One region of the Brachybacterium zhongshanense genome, then DNA from elsewhere that is predicted to be linked to it. Evidence: predicted binding sites of a transcription regulator. Region 1 holds the regulator's gene; the other holds the start of a gene.
The links. Region 1 encodes HrcA, which represses chaperone genes, less so after heat shock. Its sites were predicted from a motif close to TTNGCACTCGNNNNNNNCGAGTGCNAA; they were not measured.
Positions count from the first base shown of each region.

Region 1 (8,818 bases):
GGCTCATCAGCGGGACGGACTCCTGCTCGTGCAGGACGAGCACGAGCGCCCCGGCGTCGACCGCCTCTCGCACGACGCCGACGACGGCCGCGCCCGCCACGGGCTCCTCGACGACGGGGATGCCGGGACGCCGGCACTGCTTCACGGCCGCGCGGACCGTGCCCTCCCAGCGTGAGCGGCCCTTGCGGAGCTTCTCACCGCGCCAGACGGACACCGACCGCTCGGCGATCCAGGGGATCACCCGGTCGACCCCGAGCTCGGTGGCGGACTCGACGGCCTGCTCGTCACGGCCCCCCGCGGCGAGCGCCTGGAGCAGGGCGAGCCGGGGGACGCGGGCGACGGGCGGGGTGGGATCCCCGAGGAGCTCGAGCTCGAGCGCCTCCTTGCGGGCTGAGACGACCTCGGCGAGCACCTGGCGGCCGGGGGGATCGGTCAGGAGCACGCGCTCGCCGACGCCGATCCTGGCGACCTTGGCGGCATGGCGACCCTCCTCGCCCTCCAGGGTGCAGAAGTCGCCGGAGCGAGCGCTCTCGAGCGCATCATCGAGGATGAGGAATCCAGGGGGCGTGGTCGGCATCGCTGCTCCTCAGGGTCTCCGGGAGGTGTCGGGCGTCTCGGTGCGCTTCCCGGGAGGCGTCACAGCTCGCGCAGGCGCTCGCGCAGCTTGGCGAAGGGACGCGCGCCCTTGCGGCGGGTGGTCTCGTCGCCGCGGAGCGCCGCGAACTGCTCGAGCAGCTCCCGCTCCTCGTCGCTGAGCCCTTCCGGGACCAGGACGTTCAGCACGACGCGCACATCGCCCCGGCGCTCGCGGCGCAGCGGAGTGACGCCGAGCCCCTTGAGAGTGATCTCGTCGCCGGGCTGGGCACCGGGGCGCACGTCGATGTCCTGGACTCCGTCGAAGGTCTCCAGCGGGAGGGTCGCGCCGAGCGCGGCGGAGGTCATCGGGACCTCGAGCGTGGTCACGAGATCGTCGCCCTCGCGGGAGAAGACGTCGTGCTCGACGATGGAGAGCTCGACGAAGAGGTCGCCGGAGGGGCCGCCGGCCTCACCGACCTCGCCCTCGCCGCGCAGCTGGATGCGGGTGCCGTTCTCCACACCGGAGGGGATGCGCACGGTGACCGTGCGCTCCGTGGGCGTGCGTCCATGGCCGGAGCACGAGGTGCACGGGGACTCGATGACGTCGCCGTGGCCCTCGCAGGTGGGGCAGGGGGCGGTGGTGACCATCTGGCCCAGCAGGGACTGGGCGACCCGCTGGACGTGGCCGGAGCCGTCGCAGGCGGTGCAGCGGGTGGGGCTCGTCCCGGGCTCGCAGCAGGAGCCGCTGCACCGCTCGCACAGCTCAGCGGTGCGGAAGGTCACCTTCTTCTCGGTGCCGAAGACGACCTCGCGCAGGTCGATCTTCGTGCGACGCAGCACGTCGCCGCCGCGCCGCTGCCGCGGGACCGGCCCCTGGCCGCGCCCGCGCATGCCCGCCGCCCCGGCGAACATGTCGAAGATGTCGTTGACGTCGAATCCGCCGCCGCCCCCGCCGAACCCGGGGAAGCCGCCGGCGCCCATGCCGGGCCCGCCGCCCATGTCGTACTGACGGCGCTTGTCCTCGTTGGAGAGGGTCTGGTAGGCCTGCGAGACCCGCTTGTAGCGCTCTGCCGCCTCAGGATCCGGGTTGACGTCGGGGTGGAGTGTGCGGGCGAGCTTGCGGTACGCCTTCTTGATCTCCTCGGTGGAGGCGTCCCGGGAGACTCCGAGCAGGTCGTAGTAGTCGTCGTTCACGGTGCAGGGGTTCCTTGCCGATGGTTCGTGGGCGGTCCGTCGGGCGCGAGGACGCGGCCGGACGGTGGAGGCGGGCGGTCAGGCCGCCCGCCTCACTCGAGATAGCGGGAGACGTAGCGGGCGATCGCCTGGACCGTCGAGATGCCGGCCGCGTAGTCCATGCGGGTGGGCCCGAGGATCGCCAGATGCGATCCTGCCCCGTATCCCGCGCCGACGACAGCCGCCTGGTTCAGCGCCCGGTCGCGCAGCTCGGAGCCGATGCGCACCTCGACCGCGCCGGGAGACGCATGCATCTCCGTGAACAGGCGCAGCAGCACGAGCTGCTCCTCGAGCACGTCCAGCAGCGGCTCGACGTCGCGGGCGAAGTCCTGCGCGGAGCGGGCGATGTTGGCGGTCCCCGCGAGCATGATGCGGTCCTCCGCGCGGGTCGCGGCGAGCGCGATGAGCGCCTCGGCGACCTCCGCCGCCGAGGCGAGGTCCGCTGCGGGGACGCTCTCGAGCATCTCCTGCAGCGGGGCGGCGAGATCGGTGACCTCGCGCCCTGCGACCGCTCGCAGGAGCTGGTCGCGCAGGTCCATGTAGAACTCGGCGGGGCGCGGGGCGACGATCGGGACGGTCCGCTGGTCCACGCGGCCGGACTCCGTGATCAGGACGATCAGCAGGAGCGAGTCGGAGACCTTGACGAGCTCGACGTGGCGCACGCGGGCCTGGCGCCGGGCCGGGTACTGGACCATGGCGACCTGCTGAGTCAGCTGGGCGAGCAGGCGCACGGTGCGACCGAGCATCTCCTCGACGTCGCCGGCGTCCTCGAGCAGACTCTGGATGGCGCGCCTCTCGGGCGCCGACAGCGGCTTGACGGTCGCGACGTGGTCGACGAAGGCGCGGTAGCCCTTGTCGGTGGGGATGCGACCGGCAGAGGTGTGGGGCTGGTGGATCAGCCCCTCCTCCTCGAGCACCGACATGTCGTTGCGGACGGTCGCCGCGGACACGCCCAGCTCGTGCCGCTCCAGCAGCGACTTCGAGCCGACGGGCTCGCGGGTGGACACGTAGTCCTCGACGATGGCGCCGAGGATCTGGAGCTTGCGGGTGTCCGTCCCCCTCACCTCCTGGTCTGGCGTCTCTCGTGCGGTCTGTCGGCGACCCTCGAGGCTTAGCACTTCAGGTCGTCGAGTGCCAATCCTACGCCTCGCACGGCGGCGTTCCGGGAGGTGTTCGCCACGGGTGTACGGTGCGGGGGTGCCCACCGCCTCCGATCGCTTCCCCGACCGGTACGGACAGGACGTGCTGTCCTCCGGTCCTCCGTCGCACCATCGCCGTCGCCCCGTGGCGCGCGAGGTCCCCGTCCACCGGGATCTCGTCGTCGAGGAGGCCTCCACCGGCTTCACCGGGGCGGTCACCCGCCTGGAGAAGATCGCCGGGCAGATCGTGGTCGAGCTCGAGGACTACCGCGGTCGTCGCCGTTCCTTCCCGCTCGGCCCAGGCTTCATGATCGACGGGCAGCCCGTCGTGCTGACGCGTCCGGCTCCGAAGAGGTCCAGCGCTCCGAAGATCTCTGCGAGCGGCTCGGTGTATGTCGAGGGCGCCCGCGCTCGCACCGCTCGCGCATCGAGGATCTGGGTCGAGGGCAAGCACGACGCCGAGCTCGTCCAGAAGGTCTGGGGCCATGACCTGCGCATCGAGGGCGTCGTCGTCGAGATGCTGGATGGCGCCGACAACCTCGTCGAACGGGTTCGGGAGTTCGCCCCCTCCCCGCAGCGGCGCATCGGCGTCCTCGTGGACCATCTGGTGAAGGGCTCGAAGGAGACCCGCATCGCGGAGGAGGTCATGCGCCTGCCCGGGGCCCGGGGGAACGTGCTCGTGCTCGGTCACCCGTACGTCGACGTATGGCAGGCCGTCCGGCCGGCGCGGGTGGGGCTGGACGCGTGGCCCCATGTTCCGCGCGGCACCGACATCAAGGTCGGCACGCTGCGGGCGCTGGGCTGGCCGCATGCAGACCAGGCCGACATCGCCCGGGGATGGCAGCGGGTCCTCGCGACCGTGCGCTCCTACGCCGACGTCGAGCCGACGCTCTCCGGGCGCATCGAGGAGCTCATCGACTTCGTGACGGTCGACGGCGCCGGCGGCTGACGACGAACGGTGCTCGAGCAGCCGTCCGACTGGGGGAAACCCCCCGCCCATCTCGGAGGGCGCCCGCGGAGACGCCCGACACAGGAAGCCTCTATTCTGGCCTCATCGACCACCGCCGGATGCACGGCCCGGCCTGTACCGAGGAGCGCCATCATGACGCAGACCCCCGCCCCTACCCCCGACGGCCAGCATCCGTACGACCCCTTCGCGGGCACGTCGGCCGACCCGGCCGTCTCCGCCTCCGCCGCCGAGGCGCCGCAGGCGAGCCCCGCCCCCGCGGCCCCGCAGTCGCCGTACGGCGCAGCGTCCTCGGCGGATCCCTTCGCGCAGCCGGCCCCGCAGCAGGAGGGGTTCGCGCAGGCCGCTCCCCCGGCCGGCGGCCACCAGCAGCAGGCCCCGCAGGCGGGCGGCTACGCACAGCCCGCCGCCGGCGCCCCCGCCGGCCAGCACCCGGCCGAGTCGCCCCTGCCGGCCGGCTTCTCGGGCCTCTACGAGGGTCCGTTGAACGGCCAGGGCACGACGCCCTCGGACTCCCGCATGTGGTCGATGTTCGCCCACCTCTCGACGGTGCTCGGCTACATCGTCGGCGCCGGCTTCCTCGGCTGGGTCGGTCCGCTGGTCATCTTCCTCATGTACAAGGACCGCGACCGCTTCATCCGCTACAACGCGGCCGAAGCGCTCAACGCGGCGATCGCGACGGTCATCATCGAGATCGTGCTCGTGATCGTGCTGACCATCTTCACGCTGATCACCTTCGGGATCGGCGGCTTCGCGTTCCCGCTGATCTGGGTGCCGGCGATCCTGCACGGCGTGTTCGCGATCATCGGCGCGGTGAAGACCAACCAGGGCACCTGGTGGAACTACCCGATCAACATCCGTCTGGTGAAGTGACCGCCCCTTCGCAGACATGCCCCCTCACGGCGCCCGCCTCGTCCTGGACGAGGCGGGCGCCGTCGTGAGGAGCGCAGTGAGCCGATATCGTGCTCTGTGTTCAGCTGTCGCACAGTGAGGCACCGATGACGGACTCTCCGGCCCCCGATCCGCACCATCACCCCGCCCCGGCCGATCTCGGCGATCCTCGATCCCCCGGCGCCCCATGGGATGCGCAGCCCTCGCCGGGATCGGTCCACGACCAGCCGGGCCAGCCGACATCTCCCCCGCCACCCTCGGCCCCGCCGCCCTCGGCCCCGCCGCCCTCGGCCCCGCCGCCCTCGGCCGCGCCCTCGAACGGAGGCGGCTGGCGCGACATGCTGGGCGACGACGCCGTGCGAATCTCCCGAGGGACCCGCGCGCTCTGGGACCGACGCGCCGAGACCCGTTCACGCATCGCCCAGGGCGGACAGGAGCTCGCCGGGCACGGCCGGGAGATCGCGCAGAGAGGACGCTCTGCGGCATCCAGCGCCTGGAGCACCGCCGCACCGACGGGGGCGCAGGCCGTCGACGCCGTCCGCACCCGCGCGGGCGGCGCGGTGCGCAGCGCCGCCGACGCCGGACGGCGCGCCGGAGAGCTGCGGATCGGCCCCGACGGGCGTCCTCGCATGCCCCGTGCACTGATCTTCTCCGCGGTCGCCGCGATGCTGGCAGCATTCCTCATGGCGCTCACGGTCCTGCTCAGCGCCTTCGGCGCGGGGAGGACGCTGCGCGTGATCGCCTGGCTGACGGACGACACCGGCATCCGCGCCCTGGAATGGGTGCACACGATCAGTTCGGGCATCGCCGGTCTGATCATGCTCGTCGGCACGCTCCTCGGACTCGCCATCACCGCCGTCTTCGGGATCTACGCGTGGCGGGTCCTGCGGGGGACTGGACGCGCCCGCTGGGTCGCGCTCGCCGCCGTGGTCTGCGGCTCGTTCACCGCGCTGCCGGTCGAGCCCCTGGTGGGAGCCCTCTTCCTGCTGGTGTCCGGGACGAGCGTCCTGCTCGCCTTCGTGCCCGCCTCCCGGACGTGGTTCGCCCATCGTCGTGCGCTCCGGAGCGCACAGCTCACTCCACGAGGTCCCGGATCACCGCATCGGCCATCAGCCGTCCCCGGCGGGTGAGCACCGCACGACCGTCGGCGAGCGCCTCCGGGTCCAGATGACCGCGCTCGCGGTGGACGTCCACCATGTGCCGACGGCTGGCCGGCACCGCCTCGACCTCCAGGCCGTCGACGATCCGCAGCTCGAGCATGACCCGCTCGAGGGCGCGGTCCTCGGCGGAGAGCTGCTCGCTCTCCTGCACCGGCAGCATCCCCTCGGCCAGGCGCGCGGCATAGCGGCTGGGATGCTTCACGTTCCAGGACCGCTGGCCGTCGCGATGGCGGTGGGCACCGGGACCGATCCCCCACCAGTCCGCTCCATGCCAGTAGGCGAGGTTGTGACGGGAGCGGTGCTCGGGAGCGCGGGCCCAGTTGGAGACCTCGTACCAGCTGAGCCCGTCGGCCGCGGCGAGGTCGTCGACGAGCTCGTACTTGTCCGCCATGTCGTCGCCGTCGGGCTCGGCGACCTCGCCCCGACGCAGCTTCCGCGCCATGGCGGTGTTGCCCTCGATGATCAGCGAGTAGGCCGAGAGATGGTCGATGCCGCAGGCGAGCGCCGCGCGGACGGAGGCCTCGACGTCTGCGAGGGTCTCCCCCGGAGTCCCGTAGATCAGGTCGAGGCTGACGTCGAGACCGGCCTCGCGGGCCCAGTCCACGACCTGGGGAACGCGCTCGGGGTCGTGGGTGCGATCCAGGGTCGCGAGCACGGAGCGCACGGCCGACTGCATGCCGAAGGAGACGCGGGTGATGCCGCCGTCGGCCAGGCGCTGCAGCGACTCCCGAGTGACCGAATCGGGGTTCGCCTCGGTGGTGACCTCCGCGCCGGGGGCCAGAGGGATCAGCGAGCGCAGATGGTCGAGCATCGAGACCAGATCCCGGGCGGGCAGCAGGGTGGGGGTGCCTCCGCCGAAGAAGACGGTGCCGACGCGCTCGTAGGCGTACCCGGCGGCGAGGTCATCGGCACGCTGCAGGTCCATCTCCCGCATCGCGTTGGCGGGATACTCCCGCTGCGAGCCTCCCCCGCCGAGCTCGGTCGCCGTGTAGGTGTTGAAGTCGCAGTATCCGCAGCGCACGGCGCAGAAGGGCACATGGATGTAGACCGACAGATCCTCCGTCGGCCGCCCGGAGGGACGCGGCGCGCCCGAGGCGCGGATGCTCGGCGCCGAAGCGGTCACCGGCCGGTCCCGACGGCGAAGCCGCGACCGGTCGAGCGCAGCGCGGGAGGGACCTCGATGCCGAGCACCTGGTCGATCTGGCGGGCGGCCCCGTCGTACAGCACGGTGGAGGTGTCCTGCGCCCACTCCAGCAGCAGACGGGCCCGGTCAGCCTCGAGCCCGCGGAAGAGATCGCCGATGGTGACGCCGTGGTCGGGCCGCTGAAGCACCTGGATGCGCTCGCCGGCACCGACGGCGCCCTCCTCGACGACGCGGAAGTAGGCTCCGCTGCGGCCCTCCTCCGTGAAGCGGCGGCCCCAGCGGCGGTCGCCCATGCGAGCGCTGAAGGTTCCGCAGGGCTGGCGCGGACAGGTGCCCTCGATGACCGCGGTGCCGATGCGCCAGCGCTCTCCGACGACGGTCTCGTCGGTGTCCTGCCCGACGGTCACCAGGTTCTCCCCGAAGAAGCCGTCGGGCAGCTCCTCCCCGCGCTCTGCGGCATAGGCCTCGCGGACCTCGCGGGAGAAGGCGTAGACGGCCTTGAAGATCCCGCCGTGATGCTCGCGGTCGCCCTGCACGTCGCCGAGGACGCCGTGGGTCAGCAGCTGCACGGGGGCGTCGGAGGGTCGCTTGTCGATGCCGCTCATGAGGGAGCGCTCGGGCACGGCGAACAGCTGAGCGACCGTGCACACGGCCGCGACAGCGCCGCCGCGCGAGGTGTCGATCGCGACGTCGAGCCGCGGCCGGACGGGGCTCACCGCTTCTTCCCCTCCTTGGGCTCGGCCGCATCGGAGGAGAGCGCGGCGATGAACGCCTCCTGAGGAACCTCGACGGAGCCGATGTTCTTCATGCGCTTCTTGCCCTCCTTCTGCTTCTCCAGGAGCTTGCGCTTGCGGGAGATGTCGCCGCCGTAGCACTTGGACAGCACGTCCTTGCGCATGGCGCGGATGTTCTCGCGAGCGATGATGCGCGAGCCGATGGCCGCCTGGATCGGCACCTCGAACTGCTGGCGCGGGATGAGCTTCTTGAGCTTCCCGGCCATCTCGACGCCGTAGTGGTAGGCCTTGTCGCGGTGGACGATCGCGCTGAAGGCGTCCACCGGCTCGCCCTGGAGGAGCATGTCGACCTTGACGAGGTCCGCGGTCTGGGAGCCGGAGACGTCGTAGTCGAGGGAGGCGTAGCCCTTGGTCCGGGACTTCAGCTGGTCGAAGAAGTCGAAGACGATCTCCGCGAGCGGGAGCGTGTACCGCAGCTCGACGCGGTCCTCGCTGAGGTAGTCCATGCCGCCGAGGATCCCGCGCTTGGACTGGCACAGCTCCATGACGGCGCCGATGTACTCACTGGGCACGAGGATCGTCGCCTTGGTGACGGGCTCGTGGATCTCGCGGACCTTGCCGGCTGGGAAGTCGGAGGGGTTCATGACCTCGACCTCGCTGCCGTCCTCCATCACCACGTGGTAGACGACGCTGGGTGCCGTGGAGATGAGGTCCAGGTCGAACTCCCGCTCGAGCCGCTCGCGGATGATCTCCAGGTGCAGCAGCCCCAGGAACCCCACGCGGAACCCGAAGCCGAGCGCGGTGGAGGTCTCCGGCTCGTAGTTCAGCGCAGCATCGTTGAGCTTGAGCTTGTCGAGCGCGTCGCGGAGGTTCGGATAGTCGGAGCCGTCGATCGGGAAGAGGCCCGAGAACACCATGGGCTTGGGGTCGGAGTACCCGGCCAGCGGCTCGCTCGCCCCGTTGATCGAGGTGGT
Region 1 is NZ_AP043790.1:1,278,984-1,287,801, reverse strand. Features, by position in the region: gene ACZ5AJ_RS05850 (16S rRNA (uracil(1498)-N(3))-methyltransferase) at 1-577, opposite strand, end outside; gene dnaJ (molecular chaperone DnaJ) at 637-1,770, opposite strand; gene hrcA (heat-inducible transcriptional repressor HrcA) at 1,863-2,873, opposite strand; gene ACZ5AJ_RS05835 (DUF3097 domain-containing protein) at 3,007-3,897, shown strand; gene ACZ5AJ_RS05830 (DUF4870 domain-containing protein) at 4,051-4,788, shown strand; gene ACZ5AJ_RS05825 (hypothetical protein) at 5,145-5,936, shown strand; gene hemW (radical SAM family heme chaperone HemW) at 5,881-7,068, opposite strand; gene ACZ5AJ_RS05815 (MOSC domain-containing protein) at 7,086-7,826, opposite strand; gene lepA (translation elongation factor 4) at 7,823-8,818, opposite strand, start outside.

Region 2 (8,818 bases), 950 kb from region 1:
GCGCCGTCGAGCACGGGGGCCAGTGCAGCGAGGAGCACCGCTGCGGGCGCCGGCACAGCGAGCCCGGGGATCCCGGCGGGCGGGGCCTTCGACGCGAACGGGCCCGGCCTCGCCGCCGCGCTCGCCGAGGCGGGGGCCGAGGTCGTGAGCGTGGGCACCGTTCCCGACGACCCGGAGGCGCTGCTGCAGCACCTGTGCGCTGAGGTCGAGCGCACCGATGCGGATCTGATCGTCACCAGCGGTGGCGTCAGCGCGGGCGCCTTCGAGGTTGTCCGACAGGCGGCCGAGCTGCCCGGTGCCGTGCTCACGTTCCCGAAGGTCGCGATGCAGCCCGGCGGGCCGCAGGGCATCGGCACCCTCGACCTCGGGAGTGCTCCGGGCCGGTCCGTCGGCCAGGACGGAGCTCCCGGGTCGGGCCGACGCGTCCCCTGGCTGGCATTCCCCGGCAATCCCGTCTCGGCGCTCCTGAGCTGCGAGCTCATCGCCCGACCGGCTCTGCGCGCGCCCGCCCGCCAGCGTCTGCGCCTGCCGATCCTGCTGGAGGAGGAGGAGGTCTCCTCCCCGGCGGATCTCGCGCAGCATCGTCGGGCCCGGGTGCTGCCGTCGGGCCGTGTGCGCCTGGTCGGCGGCCCGAGCTCGCACCTGATCGGCGGCCTCGCGGCCGCGGACGCCCTGGTCCTGGTCCCCGTCGGCGTCGACCGCATCGCGGACGGCGACCTGGTGGAGACGATCCTGATCCCTGGAGGGGAGAGATGAACGAGCTCACGCATGTGCGTCCCGACGGATCGGCCCATATGGTCGATGTGACGGAGAAGGCGGTGACATCCCGCGAGGCCGTCGCCCGCGGCACTCTGCGCACCCGGTCCGACGTGGTCGAGCGCATCGCCCAGGGCGATCTGCCCAAGGGCGAGGCGCTGCCGGTCGCCCGGATCGCCGGGATCATGGGCGCCAAGCGCACCAGCGACCTGGTGCCTCTGTGCCACCCGCTGCCGATCTCCGGGGTCGAGGTCGACCTCGTGCCGGTCGAGGACCGTGTGGAGATCACGGCGCGGGTCCGCACCCGGGGCGTCACCGGTGTCGAGATGGAGGCGCTGACGGCGGTGACCGTCACCGCGCTGACGGTCTACGACATGATCAAGGCCGTCGACCACCTGGCCACGATCGAGGACATCGGAGTGGTGTCCAAGTCCGGCGGCAAGAGCGGGGATTGGACGCGCGAGCAGATGCTCGCGGAGCAGCAGCGCGCCGAGCTGGAGCAGCAGCACCAGCAGGCGCAGCAGCAGCAGGAGGGCCGGCTATGAGGGATGTGCCCGCGGTGCGCAGCGATGTCGACTGCATCCGTCGCGACGGCGACGGGGTGCCCCGTCTGCGGGGCGCGGCGTGCGTCGTGATCGCCTCGACCCGCGCCGCCGACGGCACCTACGAGGATCGGACCGGTCCGATCCTCGAGGAGTGGCTCGTCGGCCGCGGGCTGGATCCCGTCCGTCGGGTGGTGGTGGCCGACGGCCCTGACGTCGGCCGAGCGGTCTCCGAGGCGATCGCCGCCGGGGCGGACGTCATCATCACCTCCGGGGGCACCGGCGTGAGCCCCACCGACGTGACCCCCGAGCAGGTCGCGCCGCTGATCGAGCGGGACATGCCCGGTGTGCTCGAGGCCGTGCGCCGGCTCGGTGCCGAGAAGACCCCGACGGCGCTCCTCAGCCGCGGAGTCGCCGGGATGGCGGGCGGCAGCTTCGTGGTCACGCTGCCGGGCTCCCGGGGCGGGGTGCGCGACGGGATCGCGGTGCTGGACCCGATCCTCGACCATCTGCTGGACCAGCGCGACGGGGGCGACCACCGATGAGTGCGACCGATCCCGGCCCTGGGCCGACGCCGTTCGGCGCCCCGGCCGAGAGCCTGCGCGTGCCCGGCGACCCGGGGATGGGCGGGGCCGACGAGCGGGTGCTCCGCGCCGACGTCGGCCTCGAGCCGATCTCCGTCGTCGCCGTGGCCGAGGCCGTGGCGGATCCGCGATGCGGCGCCGTCGTGACCTTCGACGGCGTCGTGCGCGATCACGACGGGGGCAAGGGCGTGCGCTCCCTGACCTACACGGCCCATCCGACCGCGGGGGAGGCGATCGCCGAGGTCGCCCTCGAGATCGCCGAGCGCTATCCCGATGCGCTGGTCGCGGTCGCGCACCGTCACGGAGCGGTGGCGATCGGGGAGAGCGCCCTGGTCTGCGCGGTCGCCGCCCCGCATCGCAAGCTGGCCTTCGCCGCATGCGACGACCTGGTCGACACCGTCAAGCGCAGGGTGCCGATCTGGAAGCACCAGGAGTTCGATGACGGCACCGACGAGTGGGTCGGCGCCCTCGGCTGACGGTGAGGCGGCGCGCCGCTGAGCCGGATGGCGGCGCCCGGTTCGGCTCCGGTTCACGCGCGGGTCATCCGCGGCGCCTAGCGTGGGGAGCATGCGCATCCTCCACCTGACCGACACGCACCTGTACGGCGACCCGTCGGCCCGCCACTACGACCGGATCGACACCGCCGCGGCTCTCCGCGGGCTGCTCGCGCACTGCGGGGGACTGCTGGGGATCGATGCGGTCGTCCACACCGGCGACGCCTCCGAGGACGGCAGCGCCGACAGCTACCGCCGTCTGCACGAGCTGCTGGATCCCTTCGTCGCGGAGCTCGGGGCCGTCCTCGTGGTGGCGATGGGCAACCATGACGTCTCCGCGGTGTACGGGGAGTCCGTCGCGCTCGGCGATCGGGGGACCGTCGTGCAGGATCGCGAGGTCGCGCTGCCCGACGGCGGTCGCGTCGTGGTCCTGGACTCGAGCGTCCCCGGAGCCGGCTACGGACATCTCGAGCAGGAGCAGCTGCAGTGGCTGGACGCCGTGCTCGCCGAGCCGGCTCCGCCGTCGGCCGACGGAACGGCCCCGGGCACGGTGCTCGCGATCCACCATCCGCCGCTGCGAGCCGTGACCCGCCTGCTGGGCGGTCTCGAGCTCGACGGCCTGGAGGAGCTCTCCGAGGTGCTCGAGGGCTCTGACGTGCGGATCGTGCTCTCGGGCCACTACCACCATGCGATGGACGGGCAGATCGCAGGGATCCCTGTGCATGTCGCGCCGGGCGTGACGAACGTGGTCGACGCCGTCGGGTCGCAGGCGCACGAGCGGGCGCTCGCGCTGTCGGGCGTGAGCCTCGTCGAGCTCGGGGAGGGGGCGCCGCGCGTGATCACCTCGGTCCATCCCAATGCCGGGGACACCCTGTCCGGGAGCGATGCCGCCGGGACCCCCGTCTACGACTTCACCCCGGAGCAGGTGGAGCAGATCATCGCCGCCGCCGGCCGCCCGGCTGCGGGGTGATGCGGCCGGCGGGACCGGCTCAGCGGCCGGTCCGGCGGCCGGTTCAGCGGCCGAAGCCGATGGTGCTGCTGCCCTGTGACTGGCGGGCGCGCATCAGGGCCGCGTAGTCGCTTCCGCCGCGGCGCTCGCCTCCGGCGGTGGTGCGGCGTTCGATGTCCTGGCCCTGCAGGCGGTCGGCGAGGTGCTCCATGGCGGTGTTCAGGCGGCGGAGGACGTGCATGGCGGTCGGGATCCCCTTCGGTTCGGGTGGATGAGCGATCGGTGCGGGCGGGACGCTGGACGGTCCCTGGGTCTCAGATGCTCCGGCCGGCGCTCCGCCCGCTCCTGTTGTACTCGTCCGCGGCCGGTTCGTCACCGGGCTGGCGATCCCTCGTCGGCAGGGTCACAAGAAGTGTGTGACCTGCGGAGCAGAGGATGGCGACCGGGGTCGGGCGCCGCCGGCGCGAGCAGTCCCGGAGCCGTTCGCCCGCGTGATCGCCGACCGCGATTAGCACTCGTCTTGCATGAGTGCCAGACCGGTCCTAGAGTTGGCTCCGTTGGCAGTCGACGGCCGAGAGTGCCAGAGGCTGCCAGAGGGATCTTCTCCGGTCGGCACCGCGACGACGCCCGGGACCCGGATCCCTGAACCCAGAACTCTCTGAGTCAACTCACCATGAAGGAGTGACCCGCATGTCGGTCTCCATCAAGCCCCTCGAGGATCGTGTCGTCGTCAAGCCGCTCGAGGCCGAGCAGACCACCGCGTCCGGCCTCGTGATCCCCGACACCGCCAAGGAGAAGCCCCAGGAGGGCGAGGTCGTCGCCGTCGGCGCCGGCCGCTTCGACGACAAGGGCGAGCGCATCCCCGTCGACGTCAAGGTCGGCGACAAGGTCGTCTTCTCCAAGTACGGCGGCACCGAGCTGAAGTACGGCAACGAGGAGTACCTGGTCCTCGGTGCGCGCGACATCCTCGCCATCATCGAGAACTGACCGGATCGAGGATTCTGATCCATGGCTAAGGAAATCATCTACGACGAGGATGCTCGTCGCGCCCTCGAGCGCGGCGTCGACAAGCTCGCGAACACCGTCAAGGTCACGCTCGGCCCCAAGGGCCGCAACGTCGTCCTCGACAAGAAGTGGGGCGCCCCCACGATCACCAACGACGGCGTGACCATCGCCCGTGAGGTCGAGCTCGAGGATCCGTACGAGAACCTCGGCGCGCAGCTCACCAAGGAGGTCGCGACCAAGACCAACGACATCGCGGGAGACGGCACCACCACCGCCACCGTGCTGGCGCAGGCGCTGGTCCACGAGGGTCTGCGCAACGTCGCCTCGGGTGCGGCTCCGTCCGCTCTCAAGCGCGGCATCGAGAAGGCCGTCGAGGCGCTGTCCGCGCAGCTCGGCGAGATCGCGATCGAGATCGAGGACAAGGCGCAGATCGCCAGCGTCGCCGCGGTCTCGAGTCAGGACCGCGAGATCGGCGAGCTTCTCGCCGACGCCTTCGACAAGGTCGGCAAGGACGGCGTCATCACGGTCGAGGAGTCCTCGACCACCGCGATGGAGCTGGACTTCACCGAGGGCATGCAGTTCGACAAGGGCTTCATCTCCCCGCACTTCGTCACCGACGCCGACCGCCAGGAGGTCGTGCTCGAGGACGCCCAGGTGCTGCTGCACCAGGGCAAGATCTCCGCGGTCGCGGACATCCTGCCCCTGCTGGAGAAGGTCGTCGAGGGCGGCAAGCCGCTGTTCGTGATCGCTGAGGACGTCGACGGCGAGGCCCTGTCCACGCTGGTCGTCAACCGGATCCGCGGCAACTTCAAGGGCGCCGCCGTGAAGGCCCCGGCCTTCGGCGACCGACGCAAGGCGATGCTCCAGGACATCGCGGTCCTCACCGGTGCCCAGGTGGTCACCGCGGATCTCGGCCTGGACCTCAAGTCCGTCGGCACCGAGGTGCTCGGCCACGCGGGTCGCGTGGTCATCACCAAGGACTCGACCACCATCGTCGGCGGCGCCGGCGATGACGAGGCCGTGGCCGACCGCGTCGCGCAGATCCGCGCCGAGATCGCCGCGACCGACTCCGACTGGGACCGCGAGAAGCTCCAGGAGCGCCTCGCCAAGCTCGCCGGCGGCGTGTCCGTCATCCGCGTGGGCGCCCACACGGAGGTCGAGCTCAAGGAGAAGAAGATGCGCATCGAGGACGCGGTCTCCGCGACTCGTGCGGCCATCGAGGAGGGCATCGTGGCCGGTGGCGGAAGCGCCATCGTCCAGGCGTCCTCCGTCCTCCAGGACGGTCTCGGCCTGACGGGCGACGAGGCCGTGGGCGTGCGTCTGGTGGCTCGCGCCGTCGTCGAGCCGCTGCGCTGGATCTCGGAGAACGCCGGGCTCGAGGGCTACGTCGTGGTCGAGAAGGTCAAGGAGGCCGAGGTCGGCCATGGCCTGAACGCTGCGACCGGCGAGTACGTCGATCTCGTGGCCGCAGGCATCATCGACCCGGTCAAGGTGACCCGCTCCGCGCTGCGGAACGCCGCCTCGATCGCGGGCCTGGTGCTGACCACCGAGACCCTCGTGGTCGAGAAGAAGGACGAGGACGAGGAGTGATCCTCCGGCGGCCTGATGGCCGCCGGGCGGCCTGAGTACGAGCCGCCGTCGGATGGCGCACGGTCCCCGGGCCGGTGCACCATCCCGCCGCCAGGGCGGGCGGGCAGGAGAGATGTCCTGCCCGCCCGCCCTTCGTGCTCCCGCCCGCCGGTCGTGCTACCGCCCGCCGGTCGTGCTCCCGCCCGCCCGCCGGTCGTGCTCCCGCCCGCCCGTCGAGCACCGGCCCGTCGTGGATGTGCGGGCCGTCCCACCAGTGTGGATGCGCGCGCCCAGGGCCGTCGGGCGTTCTAGGATGGGCAGATCCGAAGAGCCCGGGCAGTGTGAGCGGGCAGTGCGAGGAGGTGCGATGGCAGTCAGTCCTGACGACAGCGGCGCTCCCGCGGAGGCGCTCTCGACGCGCACCTTCGGACCGCCCGCCACCGTGGTCCTCGGCACGCTCGTGGCCGGTGTCATCTTCGTCGTCGTGCTCGAGTTCCTGGTCATCATCAGCTTCGTCGGCCAGCGGCTGTGGAGCAGCCCGCTGCTGGGGCACGATCCGCTGTTCACCCTGCCCTTCGCACTGTGGGTGGCCGTGCTCATCGCCTCGATCGCGATCATGCTGCGCGTGCTGACGGCGTGGCTGCAGATCGACGAGCGCGGCTTCGTGCTGCGCGGGCTGTGCCGTCGGACGGTCACGGCCGGATGGGACGAGGTCGGCCGGGTCATCGCCGTGCGCGACGTCGGCCGCGAGGACGGGGGCGAGGCCGGCACGACGTCGGCGGAGACCGCCTATGACGGGGTGTACGTCCTCGACCGCGAGGACCACCGCCTCCTCGCCGTCTCCAGCCGATTCTTCGGTCCACGCGCGCAGGACATGGCTCTGCGGCGCGCTCGTGAGGCCGGCGTGCGGATCGACCACGTCGACGCGGTCTCGACCTCGGAGCTGAAGGTCCACGCCCCGCAGGCCCTGACCTTCGCGGACCAGCATCCGAACCTCATCCTGCTGGCGCTCGCCGCCTTCTATGTCGGACACAACGCGCTGACCTTCGCCATATGGGGTCTGTGAGCGGTGCCGAGCCCGGCCGGGAGCCCGGCCCTGGCCCTTCTTCGGGCCGCGCCGCCCGGCGTCGGGCTCGACGGCCCGACCCTCCGCTGCCGCAGCGGGAAGGGCTCGACCCCGTGCGCTGGAGCGTTCCGCCGTCCGCGTCTCCGCGTCCGGCGCGGGAGGCTCTGCTCGAACGCTTCCCGCGGCTCGGCGCCGAGGACGCGACCCCTCTCGACGATCGCTTCGCACGCGGTGACATCGTGCGCTCCGACGGCACCCCCTGGGGCGCCGACGAGACCGTCGGGGCCGGAGATGCGCTGTGGTTCCACCGTGAGATCGCTCCGGAGGACGTCCCGCCCCAGGAGCTGAGGATCCTTCACCGCGACGAGCACCTGCTGGTGCTCGACAAGCCTCACGGGATGGCCACCATGCCCCGCGGAGCCCATGTGCTCGCCAGTGCGCTGGTGCGACTGCGCCGGGCGACGGGCCTGACCGGGCTCAGCCCCCTGCATCGCCTGGATCGGCGCACCGCGGGTGTGCTCGCCTTCGGGCTCGTCCCCGACGAGCGCTCCTCCTACCAGCGGCTCTTCGCCGAGGGGGATGTGCAGAAGGAGTACCTGGCCAGGGTTCGGGCGGACGGCTCCGCGCCTGAGGCGCCCGGACCCGCCGACACCGCTGCGGTGCGCGTGGGGAGTCCTGCTGCACCGCTCGTCGTCGGCGCCCGCTGGCAGATGCGGGATCGCCTCGAGAAGCCCCGGGGGCAGCTGCAGACCCGACCGGTCGCGGGGGAGCCCAACGCGATCACCGACGTCGAGGTGCTCGAGGTCGAGCCCGACGGCGCGATGCTGCTCCATCTGAGCCCGCAGACGGGGCGCACCCATCAGCTGCGGGCTCAGCTGTCGGTCAGGGGGCTGCCGATCATCGGCGACGACCTCTATCCCGTCCCGCGCTCGGAGCCCGAGGAGCCGCTGCAGTTGCTCGCCCGCACCCTGGCCTTCACGGACCCGATCACCGGACAGGACAGGACCTTCCGCAGCGCGCGCGGCCTGCAGGGCCCGCGTAGCCTGGACGGGTGAGCATCCCCATGCCCGTGCCTGCTGACGCCGCTGATCCGGCCGACGACGCCGCGTCGGGTGATCCGGCCGACGGCGCCGAGAGCGGCCATCCGGCCGACGGGACGCCGATGCCGCGCCGTCTGCGCAGCGGAGCCGTCGTCGTCGGCCCGACGATCGGCGCCCGATATCTTCCCGGCGCTCTCCTCGGTCTCCCTCTGATCTCGATCCTGCTGTCGCCGTTCGCTGGGGCGGGCATCCAGGAGCTGCGTCGCTCGCGCCTGGCGGCCGGACATCATGGAGCGCTCGAGGAGCTGCTCGGGAGCTCCGCCGTGCAGCTCCTGCTGGGGGCGCTCGTGCTGTGGGTCCTGTTCGCGCTGTGGGCGCTGGTGCCGCTGGTGGCGACCCGGCAGGTGGTGCTGCTCGATGAGGCGGCGGGTCGGCTGACCATGCGCCGGGGCCTGCGATCCCTCGACGTCGCCCCGCTCGCCGATGCGGTGCGAGCGGTCGGAGGACCGGAGCGGGGTGACAGCGCAGAGATCATCCTCGACGGAGAGCGCCGCTGGGTCGTCCCCGGCATCGGCTGGGATGATCGCTCCTTCGACGGCCTGCGCGCACTGCAGGCCGCGGCCGGGCTCCCCGTCGCCCCCCGACGCTCGCAACTGGTCGCCGAGGCGCGGCACGCCCGACGCACCGCTCTGCACCGCGAGTACGCGCAGCGCCTGGGGATGCCATGGCGCGAGGAGTACGACCGCGACGAAGCCGCCTTCCAGCAGGAGTTCGATCGCGTCCGACGCGTCCTCGGCGGCAAGGAGCCGCCCC
Region 2 is NZ_AP043790.1:2,232,920-2,241,737, reverse strand. Features, by position in the region: gene ACZ5AJ_RS10115 (molybdopterin molybdotransferase MoeA) at 1-756, shown strand, start outside; gene moaC (cyclic pyranopterin monophosphate synthase MoaC) at 753-1,301, shown strand; gene ACZ5AJ_RS10105 (MogA/MoaB family molybdenum cofactor biosynthesis protein) at 1,298-1,843, shown strand; gene ACZ5AJ_RS10100 (molybdenum cofactor biosynthesis protein MoaE) at 1,840-2,358, shown strand; gene ACZ5AJ_RS10095 (metallophosphoesterase family protein) at 2,450-3,346, shown strand; gene ACZ5AJ_RS10090 (hypothetical protein) at 3,390-3,566, opposite strand; gene groES (co-chaperone GroES) at 4,016-4,312, shown strand; gene groL (chaperonin GroEL) at 4,334-5,920, shown strand; gene ACZ5AJ_RS10075 (hypothetical protein) at 6,267-6,965, shown strand; gene ACZ5AJ_RS10070 (pseudouridine synthase) at 7,079-8,020, shown strand; gene ACZ5AJ_RS10065 (hypothetical protein) at 8,017-8,818, shown strand, end outside.
Region 2: a site for HrcA is predicted at 3,834-3,860, ahead of groES (co-chaperone GroES). Genes of this name have one in related genera too.